Regions from separate parts of the Pseudomonas sp. c313 genome, predicted to be linked through region 1. Evidence: predicted binding sites of a transcription regulator. Region 1 holds the regulator's gene; the other holds the start of a gene.
The links. Region 1 encodes LexA, which represses DNA repair genes until DNA is damaged. Its sites were predicted from a motif close to CTGTNTNNNNANACAG; they were not measured.
Positions count from the first base shown of each region.

Region 2: a site for LexA is predicted at 6,550-6,565, ahead of recN (DNA repair protein RecN). Genes of this name have one in related genera too.

Region 1 covers NZ_JBUZRD010000010.1:31,683-40,593, reverse strand. The annotation lists gene fadB (fatty acid oxidation complex subunit alpha FadB) at 1-260, shown strand, start outside; gene fadA (acetyl-CoA C-acyltransferase FadA) at 290-1,465, shown strand; gene ACZRKZ_RS22250 (DUF1653 domain-containing protein) at 1,564-1,797, shown strand; gene topA (type I DNA topoisomerase) at 1,915-4,536, shown strand; gene ACZRKZ_RS22240 (DUF6586 family protein) at 4,665-5,186, shown strand; gene ACZRKZ_RS22235 (hypothetical protein) at 5,319-5,552, shown strand; gene sulA (SOS-induced cell division inhibitor SulA) at 5,713-6,189, opposite strand; gene lexA (transcriptional repressor LexA) at 6,200-6,808, opposite strand; gene ACZRKZ_RS22220 (TetR family transcriptional regulator) at 7,071-7,778, shown strand; gene nagZ (beta-N-acetylhexosaminidase) at 7,949-8,911, shown strand, end outside.
Region 2 covers NZ_JBUZRD010000011.1:86,320-95,230, reverse strand. The annotation lists gene carA (glutamine-hydrolyzing carbamoyl-phosphate synthase small subunit) at 95-1,231, opposite strand; gene dapB (4-hydroxy-tetrahydrodipicolinate reductase) at 1,491-2,297, opposite strand; gene dnaJ (molecular chaperone DnaJ) at 2,308-3,432, opposite strand; gene dnaK (molecular chaperone DnaK) at 3,757-5,673, opposite strand; gene grpE (nucleotide exchange factor GrpE) at 5,777-6,346, opposite strand; gene recN (DNA repair protein RecN) at 6,590-8,263, shown strand; gene fur (ferric iron uptake transcriptional regulator) at 8,361-8,765, opposite strand; gene ACZRKZ_RS23310 (outer membrane protein assembly factor BamE) at 8,864-8,911, shown strand, end outside.

The DNA.
Region 1 (8,911 bases):
GGATGATGATCGCTCTGTGCCTGGAAACCGTGCGCTGCCTGGAAGACGGCATTGTCGAAACCGCTGCCGAAGCCGACATGGGTCTGGTCTACGGTATTGGTTTCCCTCCATTCCGTGGCGGTGCGCTGCGCTACATCGATTCGATCGGTGTGGCCGAGTTCGTTGCCCTGGCTGATCAGTACGCTGATTTGGGCCCGCTGTACCACCCGACTGCGAAGCTGCGTGAGATGGCCAAAAACGGCCAGAGCTTCTTCGGTTAAGCGCCCAAACGACTAGAGCGAGAATATTTATGAGCTTGAATCCAAGAGACGTCGTGATTGTCGACTTCGGTCGCACTCCAATGGGCCGCTCCAAGGGCGGCATGCACCGCAACACCCGCGCCGAAGACATGTCGGCGCACCTGATCAGCAAATTGCTGGAACGCAACGTCAAGGTCGATCCGAGCGAAGTCGAAGACGTGATCTGGGGTTGTGTGAACCAGACCCTGGAGCAGGGCTGGAACATCGCGCGGATGGTGTCGCTGATGACACCGATCCCGCACACCGCTGCTGCCCAGACCGTCAGCCGCCTGTGTGGCTCGTCCATGAGTGCCCTGCACACTGCCGCGCAAGCGATCATGACCGGCAACGGTGATGTATTTGTGGTGGGTGGCGTCGAGCACATGGGCCACGTCAGCATGATGCACGGTGTCGATCCGAACCCGCACATGTCCCTCTACGCGGCGAAAGCCTCGGGCATGATGGGCTTGACCGCAGAAATGCTCGGCAAGATGCACGGCATCACCCGTGAGGCCCAGGACGCATTCGGCGTGCGCTCCCACCAGCTCGCCCACAAGGCGACCCTGGAAGGCAAGTTCAAGGATGAAATCATCCCGATGAACGGCTACGACGAGAACGGTTTCCTGAAACTGTTCGACTACGACGAAACCATTCGTCCGGACACCACCCTGGAAAGCCTGGCGGCCCTCAAGCCTGCCTTCAATCCCAAGGGCGGCACCGTGACAGCCGGTACTTCGTCGCAGATTACTGACGGTGCTTCGTGCATGATCGTGATGTCGGCCCAGCGTGCCCAGGACCTGGGTATTCAGCCGATGGCAGTGATTCGTTCGATGGCAGTGGCAGGTGTGGACCCGGCGATCATGGGCTATGGTCCAGTACCGGCCACACAAAAAGCACTGAAGCGCGCGGGCCTGACTATCTCCGACATCGACTTCTTCGAACTCAACGAAGCTTTCGCCGCACAGGCCCTGCCAGTGCTGAAAGATTTGAAAGTGCTCGACAAGATGAACGAGAAGGTTAACCTGCACGGCGGCGCGATTGCCCTGGGTCACCCATTCGGTTGCTCTGGTGCGCGAATCTCCGGCACGTTGCTTAACGTGATGAAGCAAAATGGCGGCAACCTCGGGGTAGCCACCATGTGCATTGGTCTCGGCCAAGGCATCTCCACCGTCTTCGAACGTATCTAAACGTTGTGTTGACGGAAGCCGGGGCCAAGTGCCCCGGTTTTTTGTTTTTTGGAAGTTTTTGTATTTTTTTTTAACAAATTTTGTAAGAGCGCCAGAGCATGAAAGTCGAACCCGGGCTCTACCAGCATTATAAAGGTCCGCAGTACCGCGTTTTTAATGTTGCGCGGCATTCTGAGACCGAAGAGGAAGTGGTGTTTTACCAAGCACTGTATGGCGATTACGGCTTTTGGGTGCGTCCCTTGAGCATGTTCCTGGAGACCCTCGAAGTTGACGGCGAGCAGGTCCCGCGCTTTGCTTTGATCCAGGTCGAACCGAGCCTTTTTTCAGCGTAATAAAGGCAGGCCGCGCGCAATGCTGCGCTTGACCTCACCTTGTTGCCACTATATATAGCGTTGCCGCGTCAGGCGCCAACCGCCTTTCACTTCTCGAATTCAGGAATTTTCCGATCCATGGGCAAATCGCTGGTCATTGTGGAATCCCCGGCTAAGGCCAAGACCATCAACAAGTACTTGGGTAACGAGTACGTGGTGAAGTCGAGTATCGGCCATATCCGAGACCTGCCCACCAGCGGTTCGGCTAGCGCCAGCAAGGAGCCTGCCGCCAAGCGCGGCAAGGCGGCTGCGGGCGAAGGTCCGGTGCTCACGCCTAAAGAGAAAGCGCGCAAGCAGCTGGTCTCGCGCATGGGTGTCGATCCCGACCATGGCTGGAAAGCCCAGTACGAGATCCTCCCGGGCAAGGAAAAGGTCATCGAAGAGCTGCGCCGGCTCGCCAAGGATGCTGACATCATCTATCTCGCAACCGACTTGGATCGCGAGGGGGAAGCCATTGCCTGGCACCTGCGCGAAGCCATCGGTGGTGATGACAGCCGCTACAAGCGCGTGGTGTTCAACGAAATCACCAAGAAAGCGATTCAGGAGGCCTTCTCCAAGCCGGGCGAACTGGACATCGATCGGGTTAACGCTCAACAGGCCCGTCGTTTCCTCGACCGCGTAGTGGGTTACATGGTCTCGCCACTGCTGTGGGCGAAGATCGCCCGTGGTCTGTCCGCCGGCCGTGTGCAATCGGTAGCGGTGAAGCTGGTGGTGGAGCGTGAGCGCGAGATTCGTGCGTTCAACCCTGAAGAATACTGGGAAATCCATGCTGATCTCGGCAGCACCAAGGGCGCAACCGTGCGCTTTGACGTGGCCCGCGAGAAAGGCGAGGCCTTCAAGCCGCTCAACGAAGCCCAGGCCATGGCCGCGCTGGAGAAGCTCAAGGCTTCCAGCTACAGCATCGTCAAGCGTGAAGACAAACCCACCAGCAGCAAGCCGTCGGCGCCGTTCATCACCTCCACCCTGCAGCAGGCCGCGAGCAACCGCCTGGGCTTCGGCGTGAAGAAGACGATGATGATGGCCCAGCGTCTGTATGAAGCGGGCTACATCACCTATATGCGTACCGACTCCACCAACCTGTCGTTGGATGCAGTCGCGATGGCGCGTACTTATATTGAAGGCGAGTTCGGCAAGAAGTACCTGCCGGAAAACCCGAACGTCTACAGCAGCAAGGAAGGCGCACAAGAGGCTCACGAAGCGATTCGTCCGTCTGACGCCAACACCGAGCCAAGCAAGCTGACTGGCATGGAACGTGACGCTGAGCGCCTCTACGAGTTGATCTGGCGCCAGTTCCTGGCCTGCCAGATGCTGCCGGCGCAATACCTGTCGACCACCGTCAGCGTCGCCGCTGGGGACTTCGAGTTGCGGGCCAAGGGCCGCATCCTCAAGTTTGATGGCTACACCCGCGTCATGCCGCAAATCGCCAAGCCGGGCGACGACGACGTGCTGCCGGACATGGCTCAGGGCGACGTGATGAAGCTGATCAAGCTTGATCCGACCCAGCACTTCACCAAGCCGCCGGCCCGTTATTCGGAAGCCAGCCTGGTGAAAGAGATGGAAAAACGCGGTATCGGTCGTCCTTCGACCTACGCGGCGATCATCTCCACCATCCAGGACCGTGGCTACGTGGCCCTGCATAACCGTCGTTTCTATTCGGAAAAGATGGGCGACATCGTCACCGAGCGTCTATCCGAGAGCTTCTCCAACCTGATGGACTACGGCTTCACCGCCGGTATGGAAGAGAACCTCGACGACGTCGCCCAGGGCGAACGGGACTGGAAAAACGTACTCGACGAGTTCTACGGTGACTTCAAGAAGAAACTGGAAGTCGCCGAAAGCGCTGAGAATGGCATGCGCGCCAACCAGCCGGTGATGACGGACATTGCGTGCCTCACCTGTGGGCGGCCGATGCAGATTCGTACTGCGTCCACCGGTGTATTCCTCGGTTGCTCGGGCTACAGCCTGCCGCCGAAGGAGCGTTGCAAGGCCACCGTCAACCTGGTGCCGGGTGACGAGATCGCTGCCGATGACGAGGGTGAATCTGAATCCCTGGTACTGCGCGGCAAGCACCGTTGCCCGATCTGCAGCACGGCGATGGACGCCTACCTGCTGGACGAGAAGCACAAGCTGCATATCTGCGGTAACAACCCGGATTGCAACGGCTACGAGATCGAGGAAGGCAGCTACCGTATCAAGGGCTACGAAGGCCCGAGCCTGGAATGCGACAAGTGCGGCAGCGAGATGCAGCTCAAGACGGGCCGTTTCGGCAAGTTCTTCGGTTGCACCAACCCGACCTGCAAGAACACCCGCAAACTGCTCAAAAGCGGTGATGCGGCGCCGCCGAAGATGGACCCGGTGAAGATGCCTGAACTCAAGTGCCAGAAGGTCAACGACACCTACATCCTGCGCGACGGGGCTTCGGGTTTGTTCCTGGCAGCCAGCCAGTTCCCGAAAAACCGTGAGACTCGCGCGCCACTGGTGATCGAGATCGTGCCCCACAAGGACGAGATTGATCCGAAGTACCACTTTCTCTGTGAAGCGCCGAAGAAAGATCCCGACGGTCGTCCGGCTGTGATCCGCTACAGCCGCAAGACCAAGGAGCAGTACGTACAGACCGAAGTCGAGGGCAAGCCTACCGGCTGGAAAGCGTTCTACGACGGTGGCAAGTGGAAGGTCGAGGACAAGCGTCAAGGCGCTTGATTCGATTGTCCGTTTGACACAAAGGCCGCCTTCACAGGCGGCCTTTGTTTTGGGCTTGCAGTGCACTTGTCTCATCCGTGACACTGCCCAGCCAGTATTACGCCTTATTCGTTGTGGAGACTGCCTTCATGGCCAACGAACTCTATACCCGTACCAACCAGAAAATTTACTTCGCGGGTTTGTCCCTGGAAGCCCTTGGCCGTGCGGAGGAGGGAAAGGAGATGAACGCTATCGCGCTGGTGCAGGCGGGGCGTGAATCGGCGTTGTTCCACCTTTATGGTGCGTTGCTGGGCTTGTGCCATGAAATCGCTGGGTTCTACCGCTTGCCTCAAGCTGCTGCGCCACGGGCCGAGATGATCCTGACCCGCGAAGTGCTGGAGTCCATGGCGATCCCAGAGTTGGCCGAACTGGTGGAAATGGCACAGAGCCCGGACAGTTGGCTGGCGCGTTTGTTGGTGGCCCATGCGGCGATGTTCCAGCCGCCACGGGCGCCGCACAAGCCCAAGGGTGATGTGACCCAGCCGCTGATCGTGGCGGTGAGCCTGGAGGAGGAGGGCCCGGCGCCGCTGAGCAGGGTAGAGCTGGAAAGCTGGCGCCAGGAACTGAAGAAACTGGCCATTCGGTTTCGGGATGGGCTTAACGAGTGCTAAGTCGCGTGCTCTCGATAGATCAATGATCACCAAATGTGAAAGCTGACTTGATGTGACGAGCCCGCTCGCCACAACAAGCCCGCTTGCCACAAGACTGATATAATCCCGGCCTTTCGTGGAGAACAGACTTTTATGCCAACTTCCTTTCTGGAAATTGTTGAATTGCCCGACGGCCGAATTGAGCTGCGCAGGGCTGAGGACGAGGGTTCTCTGGTAACTTTGGACTTCTCCGAGGACGCCAAGGCGTTCCTGCAAGGCCAGCACGTGGAAGTGGCAAAAGCCATGCTGAGCGTCGGTGTGCAGATGGCGGGACGCCTGGCTGAAGGCGAGCCGGAGAAAGACGACGGCCCACGGATTCTTCACTGAGTCCGTCTGTCGGTTTTTTTGGTGTGAGTCAAAGTTACAGATCGGCTTCTCAATCCTGGAGAAGCCTGGTGTCCATCGCAGGCACTGGCTGAAAGTCAGAGCTGCAATCGGACGGTCTTTCGTGCTTGCAGCGGTAACGCTTTGCGCGTTAGCACCGGCTTTATCCCAGTCGAATATTCAAACTCTGTGCGTCGCCCGTGCGTGCTGCACTGATCAACTGTTGCCTGGCTGTTGTGCTCAGCGGGTTCAACCAACTGACCACGGTGTGGCTTCGCCCCAGGCGTAAAGCTTCGCAAGTTAATTGCTGGGCGCTTTGAGTGCCCCGTGGTTGCAGCAGCAGGATACGCTCGCGATTCAGGCCGGCGTCCCGTAACCAGGCCTGGGTCAGGCTTGAGGGCGGGGCGATCAAGGTCAGCCAACGGGCGTCCTGTTCCTCGCTCAGTTCGCGAAGAATGGGGGCCAGCAGGCTCAGGCAGTTCCCGGCAGCGCCGCGCAACGACAATTCACTGAATGCCTCGGGTTCGGTGATCCAGGGTGACTCGATCGCTTCCTTGAGGATCGGCGCAAGGGGCTGGGCCATCATGAAGGCCTCAAACAACGGCAGTTGTGTGTGTTGCGGTGCGTGTGGAAACTGCATGATGCCTCCGTTAGCGGCGAATAACGCCGACACTCAAGCCTTCGATCACCAGGTCCTGGTCCTTGAGGTTCACTTCAATGGGGGCGAACTCAGGGTTTTCGGCCAGGAGCCAGACCTTGCTGCCTTCACGCTTGAAGCGTTTTACCGTGACTTCATCACCGATGCGGGCGACGACGATCTGGCCATTACGGGCTTCGCGAGTGGTATGGACGGCCAACAAGTCACCGTCAAAAATACCGACATCCTTCATGCTCATGCCATGAACCCGCAGCAGGTAGTCAGCGCGAGGGTGGAAGAACGTCGGGTTGATGTTGCAGGATTCTTCGACGTGCTGTTGAGCCAGGATCGGCGCACCGGCAGCAACACGGCCAATGATCGGCAGCGTCGATTCGTCGGCCTTGGCCTCGAAGCCAGGGATGCGGATGCCTCTTGAAGCGCCTGGCGTCATCTCGATCGCGCCTTTGCGGGCGAGGGCCTTCAGGTGTTCTTCAGCGGCATTGGGTGACTTGAATCCCAGCTCCAGCGCAATTTCAGCCCGGGTCGGCGGATAACCGTTATCGTCGAGGCAGCGCTTGATAAAAGCCAGAATCTCAGCTTGGCGTGGCGTCAGTTTTAGCATGTTGATCGCTCTGTCTTTTTATACAGTGACTGGGATTATATACAGTGAACTGCGCTTGGCAATCATCGTTTTTATTAACTCCGCTGGACGGTCATCCATTAGCCTTATAACGCTCCAGCGACAGCGCTGCCTACAGGCCCCGCCAGATGTGATTAAATAGTGATGAAATAGCTGACTGCTCAGCCGGAAAGCGGACCCGCAGCTTGACAATACATAAGGTGAAACGTATGTTTCAAACAAGTGTTTGTCAGGCGGAGTAACCATGGCCCAGTCGGAAACCGTTGAACGCATTCTCGATGCTGCCGAGCAGTTGTTCGCGGAAAAAGGATTTGCTGAAACCTCATTGCGGCTGATCACCAGCAAGGCCGGGGTCAACCTGGCGGCAGTGAACTATCATTTCGGCTCGAAAAAAGCCCTGATCCAGGCGGTGTTCTCGCGGTTCCTGGGGCCGTTCTGCGCCAGCCTTGATCGTGAACTGGAGCGCCGCCAGGCCAAGGCAGATCACAAGCCAAGCCTGGAAGACCTGCTGGAAATCCTCGTCGAGCAAGCGCTGGTGGTCCAGCCACGCAGCGGCAACGACCTGTCGATCTTCATGCGCCTGCTGGGCCTGGCATTCAGCCAGAGCCAGGGGCATTTGCGTCGTTACCTGGAAGACATGTACGGCAAGGTGTTCCGCCGCTATATGCTGCTGGTCAACGAAGCCGCACCTCGCATCCCTCCTATCGAATTGTTTTGGCGCGTGCATTTCATGCTCGGCGCTGCAGCGTTCAGCATGTCCGGAATCAAGGCCTTGCGGGCGATTGCCGAAACCGACTTTGGCGTCAACACCTCCATCGAGCAGGTGATGCGCCTGATGGTGCCGTTCCTCGCGGCCGGCATGCGCGCCGAAACCGGCGTCACTGACCAGGCCATGGCCGCCGCCCAGTTGCGCCCGCGCAGCAAGTCGGTGCCGGCCGCCGCCAAGGTTTAACCGCTCTTGGGTGTGCGTGGCGGCTTGCATCCGCTAAGCTAGCCGCCCATGCCGATTACAGCTATTTATCCACAACCCGTTGCTCTCGCTGAGCGTTCATTGCCAGGTTCAATCCTGGCGATGCGACCTCGCGAGGGCTTCGGTTTGCGCGCGTTATTTAAGGAAGGTTTATGACTGCTGCCCTGCAAGGTTCATTGATGGTGGACGTCGCCGGTACCTGGCTGACGGCTGAAGATCGCCACTTGTTGCGTCAGCCTGAGGTAGGCGGCCTGATCATTTTTGCGCGCAATATCGAGCATCCACGGCAGGTGCGTGAGTTGAGCGCGGCGATTCGTGCCGTGCGCCCGGACGTGTTGTTGGCGGTCGATCAGGAAGGCGGTCGCGTTCAGCGTCTGCGCCAAGGTTTTGTGCGCCTGCCAGCCATGCGTGCCCTGGCCGATAATCCCAACGCCGAATACCTCGCTGAGCAATGCGGTTGGATCATGGCCACCGAAGTGCTGGCAGTTGGTCTGGACCTGAGCTTCGCCCCGGTGCTGGACCTGGATTACCAGCGCAGCGCCGTTGTCGGCAGCCGTTCATTCGAAGGCGATCCCGAGCGTGCCGCCTTGCTGGCTGGCGCCTTTATCCGCGGCATGAACAGCGCCGGCATGGCTGCTACCGGCAAGCACTTCCCCGGTCACGGTTGGGCTGAAGCCGATTCCCACGTTGCGATTCCCAATGATGAGCGCAGCCTGGAACAGATTCGGGCCAATGATCTGGTGCCTTTCGCACGGCTGAGCAAGCAGTTGGCCGCAGTGATGCCGGCCCATGTCATTTACCCACAAGTCGATGCACAACCCGCCGGCTTCTCTCGCCGCTGGCTGCAGGACATCCTGCGAGGTGAGTTGCAGTTCGACGGGGTGATTTTCAGTGATGACCTGTCCATGGCCGGTGCCCATGTAGTGGGTGACGCCGCCAGTCGTATCGAGGCTGCGTTGACCGCCGGTTGCGACATGGGTCTGGTATGCAACGACCGCGCCGCTGCCGAGTTGGCCCTGAGCGCCGCCCAGCGCATGAAGGTCACACCGTCGGCCCGTATTGCCCGGATGCGCGGGCAGGGCATTGCCTCTATCGAATACAAGCAGGACCCACGC
Region 2 (8,911 bases), on a different contig from region 1:
TCAAATCCGCAGGTCAGTCGGCAAGCCGTCTTGAACAATCCTTGAAGAGCCTGAGGGGGCCGCCGGTTTCCCGTGCCTCCCTCAGGCCACTCACTTAGCGTCGCTTGGCCATCTCATTGATGAAACGGTCGAACAGCGGCGCTACGTCGTTCGGGCCCGGGCTTGCTTCAGGGTGGCCCTGGAAGCTGAACGCGCTCTTGTCTGTGCGCTCGATACCTTGCAGGGAGCCGTCGAACAGCGACTTGTGAATCGCCCGGACGTTGCCCGGCAAGGTCGCTTCATCCACCGCAAAACCGTGGTTCTGGCTGGTGATCATGACGACACCGGTATCCAGGTCCTGCACCGGGTGGTTGGCACCGTGATGGCCGTGCCCCATTTTCAGGGTCTTGGCGCCGGAGGCCAGGGCCAACAGTTGGTGACCCAGGCAAATGCCGAATACCGGAATCTCGGTCTCCAACACGTCCTTGATGGCCTGAATCGCATAGTCGCAAGGCTCCGGGTCACCCGGGCCGTTGGACAGGAACACACCGTCCGGCTGCAAGGCCAGTACGTCGCTGGCCGGGGTTTGCGCCGGCACCACGGTCACGCGGCAACCGCGCTCGACCAGCATGCGCAAGATGTTGTGCTTGATACCGTAGTCGTAAGCCACTACGTGATACGGCAGCTCGGAGGCTTCGATGGTGGCATGGCTGTCGGTCTTCAAGTCCCAGACAGTGGAGCGCCACTCGTACTTTTCCTTGGTACTGACGACTTTCGCCAGGTCCATGCCTTTCAGGCCAGGGAAACCTTGCGCCGCAGCAATCGCTGCTGCTTCGGAAATATTGTCACCGGCCATGATGCAGCCGCTCTGCGAGCCCTTTTCACGCAGGATGCGTGTCAGGCGACGCGTATCAATACCTGCGATCGCCACTACGTTGTTGGCTTTCAGGTAATCGGACAGGGACATCGTGCTACGCCAGTTGCTCGCAACCAGTGGCAGGTCACGAATCACCAGACCGGCCGACCAGACACGATCAGACTCGGCATCTTGCGGCGTAGTGCCGGTATTACCGATGTGCGGATAGGTCAGGGTAACGATCTGTTGGGCGTAGGAAGGATCGGTAAGGATTTCCTGATAGCCGGTCATGGCGGTGTTGAACACCACCTCTCCAACGGTCTGACCGTCGGCTCCAATGGCTTCGCCGCGAAAAATGCTGCCATCAGCAAGGGCGAGTATGGCTGGCTTAGTCAAGAAGACCTCCCGTAAATAAAGCCTGAAAGGGCGATCGCAGGTTGCAAAAAAGCGGAGTGACGTATGGACACGTCACCCCGCTTCTTCACTGAATTATTCTGCGCGCTTTTAGTGGACACACTAAAGCTGTAGCTTACAGAAAAAGGCTTTTTTGGTCCACCGCTAATGAGCCTTAAAGGCAGGGGAATGCGACAGGACATCGCTTAGCGGGTAAAAACAGGGCCCAAGGTTAATGCCTGAGCCCTGTTTTAGCTACTGCTTAACGCAGTTCAAGCACATCTTGCATGTCGTACAGGCCAGGCTCACGACCGTCCAGCCACAACGCCGCACGCACCGCACCCTTGGCGAAAGTCATACGACTGGAAGCCTTGTGCGTGATCTCAAGGCGCTCACCCTCTGCCGCGAACAACACCGTGTGATCACCCACCACATCACCGCCGCGAACGGTAGCAAAGCCGATGGTTTCACGATCGCGCACGCCGGTATGGCCTTCGCGGCCATACACCGCCACTTTCGAAAGATCACGGCCAAGCGCATCGGCGATCACTTCACCCATGCGCATCGCCGTACCCGACGGCGCATCGACCTTGTGCCGGTGATGAGCTTCGATAATTTCGATATCCGCATCATCACCCAACACACGAGCTGCCATGTCGAGCAACTTCAGCGACAGATTGACACCAACACTGAAGTTGGCAGCAAACACAATCGGGATATCCTTACCCGCAGCAACCAACAGCTGCTTTTGCTCGGCATTCAAGCCGGTGGTGCCAATGACCATGGCCTTGCCCGCCTTGCGGCAGAACGCCAGGTTTTTCAGCATCACCTCTGGAAGCGTGAAATCGATCAACACATCGAACTCATCAATAACCTTTTCCAGGCTACCGGACAACGACACACCGATCCTGCCCAGCGATGCCAACTCACCGGCATCGGCGCCGATCAGTGTGCTGCCCGGCCGAACGATCGCCGCCGTCAGACCCGACAGAGGCGAGCGCTGCTGCACCGCCTCAACCAGGTTCTTGCCCATGCGTCCGGCCGCGCCCATCACAGCTATACGTCGCATACTCACGTCCTTACAGGTCGCCGAAGAAGCGCTTCACGCCTTCGAACCAGCCAGCAGTCTTGGGCGAATGAGTGTCATCGCCCGCCAGGGAACTGCGCAACTCTTCCAGCAGCTCGCGCTGACGACGACCCAGGTTGACCGGCGTCTCTACCGCCACACGACACATCAAGTCGCCAGCACCACCACCGCGCACCGGCGCAACGCCTTTGCCACGGATACGGAACTGCTTGCCGGTCTGCGTACCCTCGGGAATCTTGAGTTTGACCCGACCATCCAGTGTCGGAATCTCCAATTCACCACCCAGAGCCGCATCGACGAAGCTGATCGGCACTTCACAAAACAGATGTTTACCGTCGCGCTGGAAGATAGCGTGCTCGCGCACATTGATCACCACGTACAGGTCGCCCGCTGGACCACCTTGAGCGCCCGCCTCACCCTCACCCGACAGGCGAATGCGGTCACCAGTATCAACACCCGATGGCACTTTCACCGAAAGGGTCTTGTACTCTTCGACACGACCTTCACCGTGGCAGGAGTCGCACGGATCGGAAATGATCTTGCCCTGGCCATGGCAGCGCGGGCAGGTTTGCTGCACCGAGAAGAAGCCTTGCTGCATGCGTACCTGACCGATACCACCACAGGTCGGGCAAGTGATCGGCGAGGAGCCTTTCTTGGCGCCCGCACCGTCGCACGGCTTGCAGTTGACCAGTGTCGGCACACGGATATTGACGCTGGTGCCACGCACTGCCTCTTCGAGGTTCAGCTCAAGGGTGTAGCGCAGGTCGCTACCACGCTGGGCACCGCCACGCTGACCGCCACGACCACCACCAAAGAAGTCACTGAACACGTCGCCAAAAATATCGGAGAAGTTCTGGCCGCCAAAACCGGCACCGCCGCCACCCATGCTTGGATCAACACCAGCGTGGCCATACTGATCGTAGGCCGCCCGCTTGTTTGGATCACACAGGCACTCGTAGGCCTCGTTGGCCTCTTTGAACAAGTCTTCGGATTCTTTGTTATCCGGATTACGGTCCGGGTGGTGCTTCATCGCCAGGCGACGGTAAGCCTTTTTCAGGTCCGCCTCGCTGGAACCGCGCTCCACACCCAACACTATGTAATAGTCACGCTTTGCCATAAGTCTTTGCACTCTTAAGGACGTTCGGCAAACCCCTCCTGAGCCTCGCCAAACTCGTTGAGCCCCAATACAGGCCCGGACCCAACTCACGTCAATTCAACGATCCTGGTCTCAAATGTTTTCAGCCAGGAACCCGGCCAAAAAAGCGGCGACTGTCGCTCGGAAAGCAGGAGCATCCCCGATCACACCGCCAGCATCCGAACGCTGTCGCATGCTGTAAAAATTCGCGTACCCCAGACACGCCAACGCGGGAGCAAGCTCCCGCGCGGCGACATCCTACCAGTCACCGCCTGAAAGCGGTCAACCGGCCGACCAACTTACTGCTTACTTGTTTTCTTTGACTTCTTCGAACTCGGCATCGACAACATCGTCGTGCTTGGCTTCAGGCTCTGCTTGCTGCGCAGCGCCATCAGCCGGCTGGCCTTGCTCGGCATACATCTTCTGAGCCACTGGCGCGGAGACCTTCGACAGCTCCTCAACCTTGGCTTCGATAGCAGCCTTGTCGTCGCCTTTTACGGCGGCTTCCAGGGCAACTACAGCAGCTTCGATCGCAGTTTTCTCTTCGCCAGTCACTTTGTCGCCAGCGTCAGCGACCATTTTGCGAGTCGAGTGAACCAGTGCATCACCCTGGTTACGGGCAGCTGCCAGCTCTTCGAACTTGCGATCTTCCTCGGCATTGGTTTCAGCATCGCGAATCATCTGCTGAATTTCTTCCTCGGACAGACCGGAGTTGGCCTTGATCACGATCGACTGAGTCTTGCCGGTGGCCTTGTCTTTAGCGCCTACGTGCAGAATGCCGTTGGCGTCGATGTCGAAGGTCACTTCAATTTGTGGCACACCACGTGGTGCTGGTGGAATCTCGGCCAGGTCGAACTTGCCCAGGGACTTGTTCTGACCAGCTTGCTTACGCTCACCTTGCAGCACGTGAATGGTCACGGCGCCTTGGTTGTCGTCGGCAGTCGAGAACACTTGCGATTTCTTGGTAGGAATCGTGGTGTTTTTCTCGATCAGCGCAGTCATCACGCCGCCCATGGTTTCGATACCCAGGGTCAACGGGCTTACGTCCAGCAGCAGAACGTCTTTCACGTCGCCGGCCAATACCGCACCCTGGATGGCAGCACCCATGGCAACCGCTTCGTCCGGGTTGACGTCTTTACGCGCTTCTTTACCGAAGAACTCGGTCACCAGCTTCTGAACCAGTGGCATACGGGTCTGACCGCCGACCAGGATCACATCGTCGATCTTGCCAACGTCGATACCCGAGTCTTTCAGAGCAATGCGGCAAGGCTCGATGGTGCGTTGAACCAGGTCTTCAACCAGCGATTCCAGCTTGGCGCGGGAAATCTTCACGTTCAAGTGCTTAGGACCGGTGGCGTCTGCAGTGATGTACGGCAGGTTCACGTCAGTCTGCAGGCTCGAAGACAGTTCGATCTTGGCCTTCTCAGCAGCTTCCTTCAGGCGCTGCATCGCCAGCGGGTCACCCTTGAGGTTCATGCCGCTTTCTTTCTTGAATTCGTCAACGAGGTAGTCGATCAGACGAATGTCGAAGTCTTCACCACCCAGGAACGTGTCACCGTTGGTGGCCAACACTTCGAACTGGTGCTCGCCATCGACTTCAGCGATTTCGATCACGGAAACGTCGAAAGTACCGCCACCCAGGTCGTAAACGATCACAGTGTGGTCGCCCCGAGCCTTGTCCATACCGTAAGCCAGAGCGGCCGCGGTTGGTTCGTTGATGATACGTTTTACGTCCAGACCAGCAATACGGCCGGCATCTTTGGTCGCCTGACGCTGACTGTCGTTGAAGTAGGCCGGAACGGTAATGACCGCTTCAGTCACGGCTTCACCGAGGTAGTCTTCGGCGGTCTTCTTCATCTTTTTCAAGATTTCAGCCGAGATTTGTGGCGGCGACATTTTCTGGCCGTTTACTTCAACCCAGGCGTCACCGTTGTCAGCCTTGGCGATTTTGTAAGGGACCATCTTGATGTCTTTCTGTACGACTTCTTCGTCGAACTTACGACCGATCAGACGCTTCACCGCGTACAGGGTGTTATGCGGATTGGTCACAGCCTGACGCTTGGCGGACTGGCCCACCAGGATTTCGCCGTCGCTGGCATAAGCCACGATGGACGGAGTGGTGCGCGCGCCTTCGGCGTTTTCAATAACTTTGGATACGCCGTTTTCCAGCACGGAGACGCAGGAGTTGGTAGTCCCCAGGTCGATACCGATAATTTTGCCCATGATTTACTCTCCCGAAACTTTGGATTTGGTTGCCGCAGCAGTGGTGGCTAACTGCGGTAGCACTTAAACGCTTGACTTATAAATGGGGGCCTTGCGGCTAATTTCAAGCTTGCTCATCAATCGAAGGTGCGACCGGTGCAGGAGCCTTGCTCACCACCACCATCGCCGGACGCAACAAACGACCGTTGAGCTGATAACCCTTCTGAAACACCTTCAATACGCTGTTGGGCTCAACATCCGCGCTTTCCTGCATCGCCATTGCCTGGTGGTGCTCAGCGTTGAACGGCTCACCGCCTTGCGGATCGATGGCTTCCAGCTGATAACGCTTCAGGGTGTCCTGGAACATTTTCAGGGTCAGTTCGATCCCTTCGCGCATGGGGCGGATGTTTTCGTCGTCCGGATTGGACAACTCCAGGCCACGCTCCAGGCTGTCGATGATCGGCAACAGATCCCCGGCAAATTTTTCCAGAGCAAACTTGTGGGCTTTTTCTACATCCTGCTCAGCGCGACGGCGGACGTTCTGCAGATCGGCAGCAACACGCAAAGCCTGATCCTGAGCGCCTGCCAGTTGCTCTTCGAGCACTTGCACACGAGCCGCCAGGTCTTCACCCGATGCTTGCGAGGCCTGGTTGGCGTCTAGATTTTGCGTATCCAGCGTCTGTTCGTCAGCCATAGATTTCTCCTTTCAAAATCGTGCGCGAACTCGACTCGCGCTTCTGTTCCGGTATATGGGGCCACAATTTTCAGGTTCAAGGGCACCGATGCCTTTGACATGTATTGGATCAACTTCCCCGACTCATTCCTTGGTGCACTAAAAAACACCTATCACCAAGCGAATCGAGCTAAGCGGCAGGATTGTCAGCTCAGAACAAAACACTGTATAAATAACCATACCTTAAGCTTGGGAGCGGCCGTCATGCTGGTGCACCTGTCTGTACACAACTACGCCATCGTTGAACACCTGGATCTTGAACTGGATCGCGGGATGAGCGTAATCACAGGCGAAACCGGCGCCGGCAAGTCGATCATGCTTGATGCCCTGGGTCTCACCCTGGGCGATCGCGCCGACAGCGGCGTGGTTCGCCCAGGCGCCGACAAAGCCGACATTCTCGCGACCTTTGACCTGGCGGATATCCCGGAAGCCGGCGCCTGGCTTGCCGAACGCGATCTTGATAGCGATGGCCCATGCATCCTGCGCCGCGTGATCACCGCCGAAGGGCGCTCGCGCGGCTATATCAACGGCACGCCCTGCCCTCTTGGCGACTTGAAAGCCCTGGGCGAGCTGCTGATTGACATCCACAGCCAGCATGAACACCAGTCCCTGCTGAAAACCGACACCCACCGCCGCCTTCTCGACGAATACGCCGGCGCAACCGACCTTGCGCGCCAGGTGCAATTGGCCGCACAGCGCTGGCGCCAGACCCGCCAGGAGCTGGAACGCCTCTCCAACTCCGGCGACGAGCAGCGCGCCCGCCACCAATTGCTCAGCTATCAGCTCGAAGAACTGGAAAGCCTGGGGCTGGGCGAAACAGAGTTGGAGCAACTGGAGCAAGAGCACAAGAACCTGACCAATGCCGAAACCCTGCTGGGTATTTGCCGACAAGTGGTCGAGCAGTGCAGCGAGAGCGATTCCGGAAATGTGCTTAACGCACTGACCGCCAGCCTCAATCGCCTGTCGAGCGTGAACAACTCCTCCGGCTCGCTGAATGAAGCAACGACCCTGCTGACCAGCGCGCAGATTCAGGTGGAAGAGGCCGTGGGCGAGCTGAACCGGTTCCTTGACCATTTCGACGCCGACCCAGCGCGCCTGCAAGAGATAGAAGAGCGCCTGGACACTATCTACACACTGGCGCGCAAGCATCGAATCCAGCCAACCGAAGTGGCGACCATGCAGCAGAAGCTGCTGGATGAAATCGAAACACTAAATGCCAACGATGAATCCATCGAACGGCTGGCGGACGAACTGGCCTCCTTCGCACGTCATTATCAAGAGAAGGCCCGTGAACTGAGCGATCTGCGGCACCAGGCGGCCACCGGCCTGGCCTGCGCGGTGGAGCAGGAGATTCAACGCCTGGGCATGCCTGGCGGGCGCTTCACCATTGAACTGCACGCCAATACCAGTAATGAATTGCTGCCCAATGGCCTGGAGCAGGTGGAGCTACTGGTTAGCGCAAACCCTGGCCAACCGTTGAAAGCGCTGGCAAAGGTCGCATCCGGTGGCGAGCTATCGCGGATCAGCCTGGCGATCCAGGTCATTACCGCCCAGACCTCACGGGTTCCGACACTGGTATTCGACGAGGTGGACGTAGGGATCGGCGGGCCTACAGCCGAGATTGTCGGCCAACTTCTGCGCCGGCTGGGTGATCGCGGGCAAGTATTGACCGTTACCCACTTGCCACAGGTGGCTGCGCAAGGGCATCAACACCTGTTTGTACATAAGGTGCGGGGCAGCGACGCAACCCATACCGCCGTGTCCAAGCTGAACAAGACCGAGCGGGTGGAAGAGGTGGCGCGCATGCTCGGCGGTATCGACCTGACCAAGGAGTCCCTGGCCCACGCGAAAAAAATGGTCGTTACCGCGAAGGCCTGAGCCAAGCCTTGCAGACCATTTCCCTTCCGACACAAAGCACGAAGGCGACCCTAAGGTCGCCTTCGATCGTTTCGCAGAGCGAATCTGCGTAGATTTCTTACTTTTTCTTACGGATGTACAGAACCAAATTGTGATCCACCAATTCGACTCCGTGCGCCTCGGCGATAGCATTCTGGAGCTTCTCGATTTCCGGGCTGACGAATTCGACAACTTCGCCAGTTTCCACATCGACCATATGGTCGTGGTGGCCGCTGTCAGCCAATTCGAATACTGCATGACCGCCGTCGAAATTATGACGAACTACCAGCCCTGCGGCTTCAAACTGGGTCAGTACACGGTAAACCGTGGCCAGGCCGACATCCTCGTTAGACTCCATGAGCGCCTTGTAAACATCCTCGGCACTCATGTGGCGCTGCTCAGCAGAATCGAGCATTTGTAGAATTTTGACCCGTGGCAGGGTCACTTTAAGGCCGGCTTTACGAAGTTCGCTATTTTCAACCATGGTCAGCTTTCTCGCGGATGCTGCTTCGCAGCTTCTCTTAATACGGGTATGATCGGCGTTTACGTTGTCCCAGCCAAGATAGTGGAAGTCGCCCACCGATGCAAAACACCAAGCTCTTGCTAACCAGTTTCACCTTTGTGGGACTG